One region of the Klebsiella sp. SYXHC3 genome, then DNA from elsewhere that is predicted to be linked to it. Evidence: predicted binding sites of a transcription regulator. Region 1 holds the regulator's gene; the other holds the start of a gene.

Region 1 (5,157 bases):
AAAAGGCATCAGATAGAGGACAAATCCCAACCGCGAATAGCGTCAAACCAGGATGGCGTTAAAACTCAGAATGCTTCCGGGTCTTGCAGCCTAATGGCAGAATGTCCAACATAATACCCTAACCCGACGGAGCGAAAAAAAGAACTTTGCCATGAAATTAAATAGCCGAGCGCAATCTGCACAAAACCCGCACAATAAATCCCCAATCGTCCTGGTACACGGCCTGTTCGGCAGCCTGGACAACCTTGGGATCCTCGCCCGCGATCTGGTCGCCGACTACGATATATTGCAGGTCGATATGCGCAACCACGGCTTATCGCCGCGTTCACCGGAGATGACCTACCGCGCGATGGCGCAGGACCTGCTCGATACCCTCGACGATCATCAGATCGAGAAAGCGACCTTTATCGGCCATTCGATGGGCGGCAAAGCGGTGATGGCGCTGACCGCGCTGGCGCCGGATCGCATCGCCGGGCTGGTGGCGATTGATATCGCGCCGGTGGCTTATCACGTCCGCCGTCATGATGAGATCTTCGCGGCGATTAACGCCGTCAGCGAATCCGCCGCCAGCACCCGCCAGCAGGCGGCGCAGGTAATGCGCGAGTATATAAATGAAGAAGGCGTCATTCAGTTTCTGCTGAAATCCTTTGTCGACGGCGCGTGGCGCTTCAACGTGCCGGCGCTGTGGGATCAATACCCGCATATTGTCGGCTGGGAAACCGTGCCCGCCTGGCCGCACCCGGCGCAATTTATTCCCGGCGGCAACTCCCCTTATGTCACCGATGAATACCGCGACGCGCTGCTGGCGCAGTTCCCGCAAGCCCGCGCCCACGTCATTGCCGGCGCCGGACACTGGGTGCATGCGGAAAAACCCGAGGCGGTTTTACGCGCAATTCGCCGTTATCTGAGCACAATTGAAGCCTGAGTGGCTAAAAAACGCCCGACCGCGCGGCAGAATGCCCGCGGTCGTTGGCGCAGCGGTTCGCCTGATGTATTATGGCGCGCTATCTGCGCCGGCTATAGCCCGGCAGCTTGTTTCCCCGAAGTCACTCTGAATCATGGCAAAAGAACAAACGGACCGAACGACATTAGATTTGTTCGCAAATGAGCGTCGCCCGGGTAGACCGAAAACCAATCCGCTTTCGCGCGATGAACAACTGCGCATCAACAAACGCAATCAGCTCAAACGCGATAAGGTTCGCGGCTTGAAGCGCGTTGAGTTGAAGCTCAACGCCGATGCGGTCGACGCGCTTAATGAGCTGGCGGAAGCCCGCAACATGAGCCGCAGCGATCTTATCGAAGAGATGCTGATGCACCAACTGGCCTGCCTGCGTAACCAGGGCGAAGTCTGAAAAACGCAAAAAAATCGCTTTCATGTAGCAGAGTGTGCACCAGGACGTTATTGCTGTTTCCGCGCCCTTCCCTGTTCTGCTATGATTGCCGTTAACTGTAGGCATAATGCCACTACCACATCATTAAGTTTCAAGAGGTTATTTTACTCATGGCAATCATCGGCATCTTTTTTGGCAGCGACACCGGCAACACCGAAAATATTGCAAAAATGATCCAAAAGCAGCTCGGTAAAGACGTTGCTGAAGTTCACGACATTGCCAAGAGCAGCAAAGAAGATCTGGAAAGCCACGATATTCTGCTGCTCGGCATCCCAACCTGGTACTACGGCGAAGCGCAGTGCGACTGGGACGACTTCTTCCCGACGCTGGAAGAGATCGACTTCAACGGTAAGCTGGTAGCCGTCTTTGGCTGCGGCGACCAGGAAGATTACGCAGAATACTTCTGCGATGCGCTGGGCACCATTCGTGACATCATTGAACCGCGCGGCGCAACCATCGTTGGCCACTGGCCGACCGCGGGCTACCACTTCGAAGCGTCTAAAGGCCTGGCGGACGACGATCACTTCGTCGGTCTGGCGATTGATGAAGACCGTCAGCCGGAACTGACCAACGAGCGCGTTGAGAAGTGGGTGAAGCAGATTTCCGAAGAGCTGCATCTGGAAGAAATCAAAAACGCCTAAGAATCAAACAGCGCAGCTATTAAGCTGCGCTGAATTAATAGATAAAAGCAATCAAACTAATAGCTACAAGTTTTTAACTTTTCATCACATATCTGTACAATGTCCTCTGATTCCACGAGGTCACGTGACACAGTTTGTAGCTGGTAATTCGTTTTTGACAGCTTACAAGGCGCGATGGTTGCAGTTTTCATTTCAGAGTAGCAGCTCTATAATGAGACGCATTACATCGGGTGATTCTCTGTATTGCTTCCCTTTAAAGGAAGCCGATCTTTAGCAACAGGACAGATTCCGCATGACTGACAACAATATCGCATTAAAGAAGGCTGGCCTGAAAGTCACACTTCCCCGACTGAAAATTCTGGAAGTGTTGCAGGAACCGGATAACCATCACGTCAGTGCGGAAGATTTATACAAACGCCTGATCGATATGGGTGAAGAGATTGGTCTGGCTACCGTTTACCGCGTGCTGAACCAGTTCGACGATGCAGGCATCGTGACTCGCCACAACTTCGAAGGCGGTAAATCCGTATTCGAGCTGACTCAGCAACACCACCACGATCACCTGATTTGCCTCGATTGCGGCAAAGTGATCGAGTTCAGCGATGATTCTATCGAATCCCGCCAACGTGAAATTGCTGCGCAACACGGCATCCGCTTAACCAACCACAGCCTGTACCTCTACGGCCACTGTGCGGAAGGCGACTGCCGCGAAGATGAACATGCCCACGATGCGGTGAATAAATAATTTCCCGTCTCGTATGTAATGAAAAGCCAACCTGAAGGTTGGCTTTTTTTATGGGCGAAATCCGCCTGAATGCGTATTCTGTCAGAGCCTAACGCCTTGTACGGAGAGTCACTATGGAGCTGCGCCAGCTACGCTATTTTGTCCGCATCGTGGAAACAGGCAGTATGGGCCGCGCCGCGCTCGATCTGAATATTGGCGTTTCTGCGCTCAGCCAGCAAATGGCGCGTCTGGAAAATGAACTCGCTATCCGCCTGCTGCAACGGACTTCGCGCGGCGTAATGCCCACCAGCGCCGGCCTCGCCTTTTACTCGCAGGCGCAACTGGCGCTGCGCCATGCTGACGATGCCATTCTCGCCGCGCGTGAAGCACGCCTTTCCGGTCACGTCAGCGTCGGTATGGCGCCGAGCACCGCTTCTGTGCTGGGCGTACCTTTTATCAACGCCATGCGCGAAAGCTACGCCGACGTCCGCCTGCACCTGGTGGAAAGCCTCTCCGGCAATCTGGAACGGATGATCAACACCCGCCAGCTCGATTTAGCCATCGTTTTCCAGAAAGAGAAGATCCTGCGCTGGAGCGCCCGACCCATTCTTGAGGAACGTCTGTTCCTGATTGGCGCCCATGACGTGCTGGCGCCGCTGCCCGGCGATAGCATCTCTCCGGACCAGCTTGCCGCCATCCCGCTGATTATGCCAAGCCAGGGACATGGCCTGCGCGGCAGGCTGGACGCTATTTGCCAGGAGCACGCCATCAACGTTGACGTGGTGGCTGAAATCGATGGCCTGGCCCTGCTGATGCGCGCCGTCCGTGACGGGCTCGGCGCCACGCTGCAGCCGGGCGCGGCGATTTCTCATCTCGACAGCGAGGCGCTAAGAGTGATCGGCGTCGATAATCCGGTACTAAGCCGACCTAATTTTCTGGTCAGTCTCTCAGATGACGAACTCACCCCGGCAGGCCTTGCCGCGCGCGTGATACTGACCAAAGTCATGCGTCAGCTTGTAGAAACTGGCTGCTGGCCGGGCGCCAGCCTTTACACTTCCTAAACCCCTCTTTAGCTTTACGCCATAGCGCCTGTCGCTCCTGCGCCTTACATTTCCATTACAAATTTAACAATTAGTCAAAGCGTAATGGAGCCGATAATGGTGGATGTACTGGTGATTGGCGGCGGCAACGCCGCGTTATGCGCCGCCTTAACCGCCCGGGAAGCAGGCGCATCCGTACTGCTGCTGGAAGCCGCGCCGCGGGAATGGCGGGGCGGTAACTCTCAGCACACGCGTAACCTGCGTTGTATGCACGATGCGCCGCAGGATGTCTTAGTAGACAGCTACCCGGAAGAAGAATACTGGCAGGATCTGCTGCGCGTCACCGGGGGCAACACCAACGAAGCGCTGGCTCGCCTGGTGATCCGCACTTCGTCGCAATGTCGGGACTGGATGCGCCGTCATGGCGTTAACTTTCAACCGCCCTTATCCGGCGCCCTGCATGTCGCCCGCACCAACGCCTTTTTTATGGGCGGCGGTAAAGCCCTGGTCAATGCCTATTACCGCAGCGCCGAGCAGATGGGCGTGCAGATCCGCTATAACACGCCGGTGCAGGCGCTTGAATTACGTGATGGCGAATTCGTCGCCGCGCTGGCAGGCGCCGAGCGGATCGCCGCGAAAACCTGCGTGCTCGCCGCCGGCGGTTTTGAATCTAACCGCGAGTGGCTGCGCGAAGCCTGGGGGCAAAATGAGCGCGGCGAGTGGCCTGCCGACAACTTTCTCATCCGCGGCACCCGTTTTAACCAGGGGGTGCTGCTCAAATTTATGATCGACGCCGGAGCCGATATCATCGGCGATCCTTCACAGTCGCACTGCGTCGCCATTGACGCCCGGGCGCCACTCTATGACGGCGGCATCTGTACCCGCGTCGACTGCGTGTCGCTGGGGGTGGTGGTGAACCGCGATGCCGAGCGCTTTTATGATGAAGGGGAGGATTTCTGGCCCAAACGTTACGCCATCTGGGGCCGTCTGGTCGCCCACCAGCCGGGGCAAATCGGCTATTCGATCATCGACAGTAAAGCCGTTGGACAGTTTATGCCGCCCGTTTTTCCGGGCGCCCAGGCCAATACCATCGCGGAACTGGCCCGCCAATTGGGGCTGGATGGCGAACGTTTGTCGCAGACCATCGCCAGCTACAATGCCGCCTGTACGCCAGGCCAGTTCGACCATACCCGTCTTGATAACTGCGCTACCTCCGGCCTGACGCCGCCAAAAACCCACTGGGCGCGGCCTATCGATACGCCGCCTTATTATGGTTATGCCCTGCGTCCAGGGATCACCTTCACCTACCTCGGGCTGTACGTCAATCAACACGCCGCCGTTCACTTTGCCGGTAAGCCGAG
Region 2 (5,157 bases), on a different contig from region 1:
AGAAAGCGGCGGATCGTCTGGCTGAACTGGTACCGGAAGCGCGAATTGCCATCGGTCACGGCCAGATGCGCGAACGCGAACTGGAACGGGTGATGAATGATTTCCATCACCAGCGTTTTAACGTGCTGGTCTGTACGACAATTATTGAAACCGGCATCGATATCCCGACCGCCAATACCATCATCATTGAGCGCGCCGATCACTTCGGCCTTGCCCAGCTGCACCAGCTGCGCGGCCGTGTGGGCCGTTCGCACCATCAGGCCTACGCCTGGCTGCTCACCCCGCATCCGAAAGCGATGACTACCGACGCGCAGAAACGCCTGGAAGCTATCGCTTCGCTGGAAGACCTCGGCGCCGGCTTTGCCCTCGCGACCCACGATCTTGAAATTCGCGGCGCCGGCGAACTGCTGGGAGAAGGTCAGAGCGGACAGATGGAAACTATCGGCTTCTCGCTGTATATGGAACTGCTGGAGAACGCCGTCGATGCCCTGAAAGAGGGTCGCGAGCCGTCGCTGGAAGATCTCACCAGCCAGCAGACGGAAGTGGAGCTGCGCATGCCGGCGTTGCTGCCGGATGACTTTATTCCCGACGTGAACACCCGTCTGTCGTTCTATAAGCGTATCGCCAGCACCAAAAACGAACACGATCTGGATGAGATCAAAGTCGAGCTGATCGATCGCTTTGGCACATTGCCGGATGCGGCGCGTAATTTGCTGGATATCACGCGCCTACGCCAGCAGGCGCAAAAGCTGGGGATCCGTAAGCTGGAGTGCAATGAAAAAGGCGGCGTGATCGAGTTTAACGAGAAAAATAATGTGAACCCGGTCTGGCTTATCGGTCTGCTGCAGAAGCAGCCGCAGCATTACCGGCTGGATGGGCCAACTCGTCTTAAATTCTTCCAGGAGCTGGATGAGCGTAAAACACGTATGGACTGGGTACGCCAGTTTATGCGTCAGCTGGAAGAAAACGCCACCGCTTGATAAAAAAGAGATGCGGTTGTCAGAACCGCATCTCTTTACCTGTCACAGTTAGCAAACTTTACAAACATTTTGCAATCCACCTGGATTTCCCAACACTCTCCCGCGCCATAATTGACATTGATTATCTTATAAAAATAACCATTTGTTTATTGTGGAATTATGGTAATGATAAATATCTCGCGTGTTTCAACCTGGCTTACGGCATTCGCTCTCGCGGCGACGCTGGCCCTTCCCGCCCGCGCCAATACCTGGCCGTTACCGCCGAGCGGTAGCCGTCTGGTCGGGCAGAATCAGTTTCATGTAGTGCAGGATAACGGCGGATCGCTGGAAGCGATTGCCAAAAAATACAACGTTGGTTTTCTCGCGCTGCTGCAGGCTAATCCCGGGGTCGATCCTTATGTGCCGCGCGCCGGTAGCGTGCTGACCATCCCGCTGCAGACGCTGCTGCCTGACGCCCCCCGTGAAGGTCTGGTGCTCAATATCGCCGAGCTGCGCCTGTACTACTATCCACCTGGACAGAATAGCGTGACCGTTTATCCGATCGGTATCGGCCAGCTTGGCGGCGATACCCTGACCCCGACGATGGTCACTACCGTTTCCGATAAGCGCGCCAACCCCACCTGGACACCAACCGCCAACATCCGCGCGCGATATAAAGCGATGGGGATCGATTTGCCAGCCGTAGTCCCTGCCGGGCCGAATAACCCGATGGGACATCACGCGATTCGTCTCGCGGCCTACGGCGGCGTCTATCTACTGCACGGCACCAACGCCGATTTTGGTATCGGGATGCGCGTCAGTTCAGGCTGTATCCGCCTGCGCGATGCTGATATAAAGTCTCTGTATAACAAAATCACGCCGGGCACCAGGGTGAATATCATCAACGAACCTATCAAAGTTTCGGTAGAGCCAAACGGTACCCGTCTGGTGGAAGTCCACCAGCCGCTGTCCGAACATATCAATGACGATCCGCAGACGCTGCCAATCGTCCTGAATGCCGGCATGAAGAACTTTAAACAGGCACCGCAGACCAATCAGCAGGTGATGGAATACGCGATGGAGCTACGCTCCGGAATGCCGGTCGATGTGACCCGCCATCAGCTTCCCGCTGAGCAAGCCATGTAGTGCATTTCCGGATGGTAGAATGTAAAAAACCCGCCAGGCACGGCGGGTTTTTTTGTGGCAATCGCCAGCTTCGCTGACGAGGTTTCGCGGGGCGCGGTCCCATGAAGGGGTGTGGACCGCGTCGCGAGAGTGGCATAACAAAGGGAACGACTTTTACTGCTTACTACACGCGTTCTGCTGAAGGGGGTCAGGAGCGCGTTTTGTCAGTGGCATGACAGGGGTTACAACATTTATTTATAGATAACTGCGGTACCGTGCAGGGTATTAGGACCGGTTACCGAGGTAATACGGTAAGAGGTCGCCCCCATCTCGTCGGCTTTCTGCGCCAGCTGCTCTTCAAGCGAACCCAGATTGGTGCCGGCGGATGCGGAAACGGTACCGATTTTATGTTGACCTGCTGGGGTGGATTGCACCTCAACAGCGGCGAAACTTGCGAATGAGAGTGAGCTCAGTACGGCAGCAAGTGCCAGTTTTTGGACGTTTTTCATGATTATTATACCTATGCAGATGATTTTTATAGTAGGGTCGCAAGAATTAACTTAACGATCGATAGGTAAATGATAATGTGATCCAGGTCACAGGTCAACTCATTTTTATAACGATCATTTAACTATTTATAAAATGCTTAATTTTCATACATATATGAATTATTTATTTTTGGACTTCTGCCGCTGGTAGCGTGACACGTTTATTTTTATAATGGCCGTTCAACAACCCAACATAGGTACAACGGCATCATGACAACTGACGTTCAAAGTTGCGCAAAAAAAAGCCGTGGCCGACCTAAAGTGTTCGACAGGGACGCGGCGCTGGACAAGGCCATGACACTTTTCTGGCAGCACGGCTATGAAGCAACTTCGCTGGCCGATCTCGTCGAAGCGACCGGTGCGAAAGCCCCGACGCTATACGCCGAGTTCGTGAACAAAGAAGGCTTATTCCGCGCGGTGCTGGATCGCTACATTTCCCGCTTCGCCGCCAAACACGAAGCCCTGCTATTCGATGACCACAAAACCGTCGATCAGGCGCTGCGCGACTATTTCACCGCTGTCGCCACCTGCTTTACCAGCAAAGATACCCCGGCAGGCTGTTTTATGATTAACACCTCCGCGGCGCTGGCCGCCTCTTCAACCGATATCGCCAACACCATTAAGTCGCGGCACGCGGTGCAGGAACAAACGTTGACGCAATTTTTACAGCAGCGTCAGCAACGCGGCGAACTCCCTGCGCAGGGCAATGTCTTGCAGCTGGCGCAGTTTTTAAACTGCATGCTGCAAGGAATGTCTATCAGTGCGCGCGAAGGCGCTGATTTTGCCACCCTGAAACAGATTAGTGACACGACGCTGCGCCTGTGGCCGCAAATCCTGCAACCTTAATCCCCTACCGGCGGCCGTCGCTCGCCGGTTTTTTCCCCATCTGCTGAATAACCTTACATTTCTCAATATTTTCATTATGTTGATTTGTTGTAAATGATATTGATAACGATAATCAATATGTGCAAAATTCGCATTTGTTTTTCTATATGTTTCACGCTGTAACAGCCGCGCCTGTGGCTGAAAAAAATAACAACAGTAATGACTAACTCATATCAAGGAATGCGAATGAACAAGCGCCTCTGGCTGCTCAATCCTCTGCTGCTGGCCACCGCCCTGCCAGCCTTTACCGCGCAGGCCGCCGATGAAGACGATATTATCGTCAGCGCCAACCGTAACCACCGTACCGTCGCCGAGATGGCGCAAACCACCTGGGTGATTGAAGGCCAGGAGATTGAGCAACAGGTTCAGGGTGGTAAAGAGTTTAAAGATGTCCTCGCGCAGCTGATCCCCGGGATAGATGTCAGCAGCCAGGGGCGTACCAACTACGGCATGAACATGCGCGGACGCGCCATCGTCGTGCTCATCGACGGCGTGCGTCTCAATTCATCGCGTACCGATAGCCGCCAGCTTGACGCCATCGATCCGTTTAACATCGAACATATTGAAGTTATTTCCGGCGCCACGTCGTTATACGGCGGCGGCAGTACCGGCGGTCTGATTAATATCGTCACGAAAAAAGGCCAGCAGGAACGCCAGGTGGATCTGGAGCTGGGTGGTAAAACCGGCTTTGCCAATAGCAACGATCATGATGAACGAGTAGCGGCGGCCGTCAGCGGGGGTACCGATCATGCTTCCGGCCGATTGTCGGTGGCCTATCAGCGCTTCGGCGGCTGGTATGACGGCAACAATGACGCGCTGATCCTCGATAATACGCAAACCGGCTTACAGCATTCGGACCGACTCGACGTGATGGGTACCGGAACCATCGAAATCGATGACCAGCGCCAGCTCCAGCTTGTCACGCAGTACTATAAAAGCCAGGGCGATGATTATGGTCTGAATTTGGGCAAAGATATGTCTGCGGTGCTTGGCGAAAGTAAAGCCTGGACCTCTAACGGGCTTAACTCCGATCGCGTGCCTGGTACCGAGCGTCATTTGATCAGTCTGCAATACTCCGACGCCGACTTCTTCGGCCAGAATATGGTCAGCCAGATTTATTACCGCGACGAATCACTGACCTTCTACCCCTTCCCGGCCCTGAGCAAAGGGCAAATCAGCAGTTTTTCCGCTTCACAGCAGGATACCGATCAGTACGGCGCTAAGATCACCTTCAACAGCCAACCGCTGACGGGATGGGATCTGACCTGGGGCGTTGATGCCGACCATGAAACCTTCAACTCCAACCAAATGTTCTTCGACCTGGATAAAGCAATGGCTTCCGGCGGCCTGAATAATCAGTCAGCCTACACCACCGGCCGCTATCCAGGCTACAGCATCACCAATCTCGCGCCGTTCCTGCAAACCAGCTATGACCTGAACGACATCTTCACCCTTAGCGGCGGCGTGCGCTATCAATGGACGGAAAACCGCGTCGATGATTTTGTCGGCTACGCGCAGCAGCAGGATGTCGCTAAAGGCAAATATCAGTCGGCGGATGCCATTCCTGGCGGTAAGACCGATTATGATAACTTCCTCTTTAATGCCGGGATCGTCGCCCACATTACCGAACGCCAGCAGAC

Evidence for each region. The regulator Fur, encoded in region 1, represses iron uptake genes when iron is present. The targets are predictions, from matches to a motif close to ATAATAATGAGAACNACTATCAA.
Region 2: the regulator Fur is predicted to act here: its motif matches at 3,572-3,594, upstream of AC2CGP_RS15465 (TonB-dependent siderophore receptor).

The regions. Positions count from the first base shown of each region.
Region 1 is NZ_JBXUNG010000003.1:457,805-462,961, reverse strand. It holds gene ybfF (esterase) at 152-925, shown strand; gene ybfE (LexA regulated protein) at 1,059-1,352, shown strand; gene fldA (flavodoxin FldA) at 1,502-2,032, shown strand; gene fur (ferric iron uptake transcriptional regulator) at 2,325-2,777, shown strand; gene tcuR (tricarballylate utilization LysR family transcriptional regulator TcuR) at 2,891-3,817, shown strand; gene tcuA (FAD-dependent tricarballylate dehydrogenase TcuA) at 3,914-5,157, shown strand, end outside.
Region 2 is NZ_JBXUNG010000005.1:263,029-268,185, reverse strand. It holds gene mfd (transcription-repair coupling factor) at 1-980, shown strand, start outside; gene ldtC (L,D-transpeptidase LdtC) at 1,146-2,105, shown strand; gene bhsA (multiple stress resistance protein BhsA) at 2,336-2,593, opposite strand; partial or broken gene AC2CGP_RS15475 (hypothetical protein) at 2,718-2,780, shown strand; gene AC2CGP_RS15470 (TetR/AcrR family transcriptional regulator) at 2,843-3,478, shown strand; gene AC2CGP_RS15465 (TonB-dependent siderophore receptor) at 3,704-5,157, shown strand, end outside.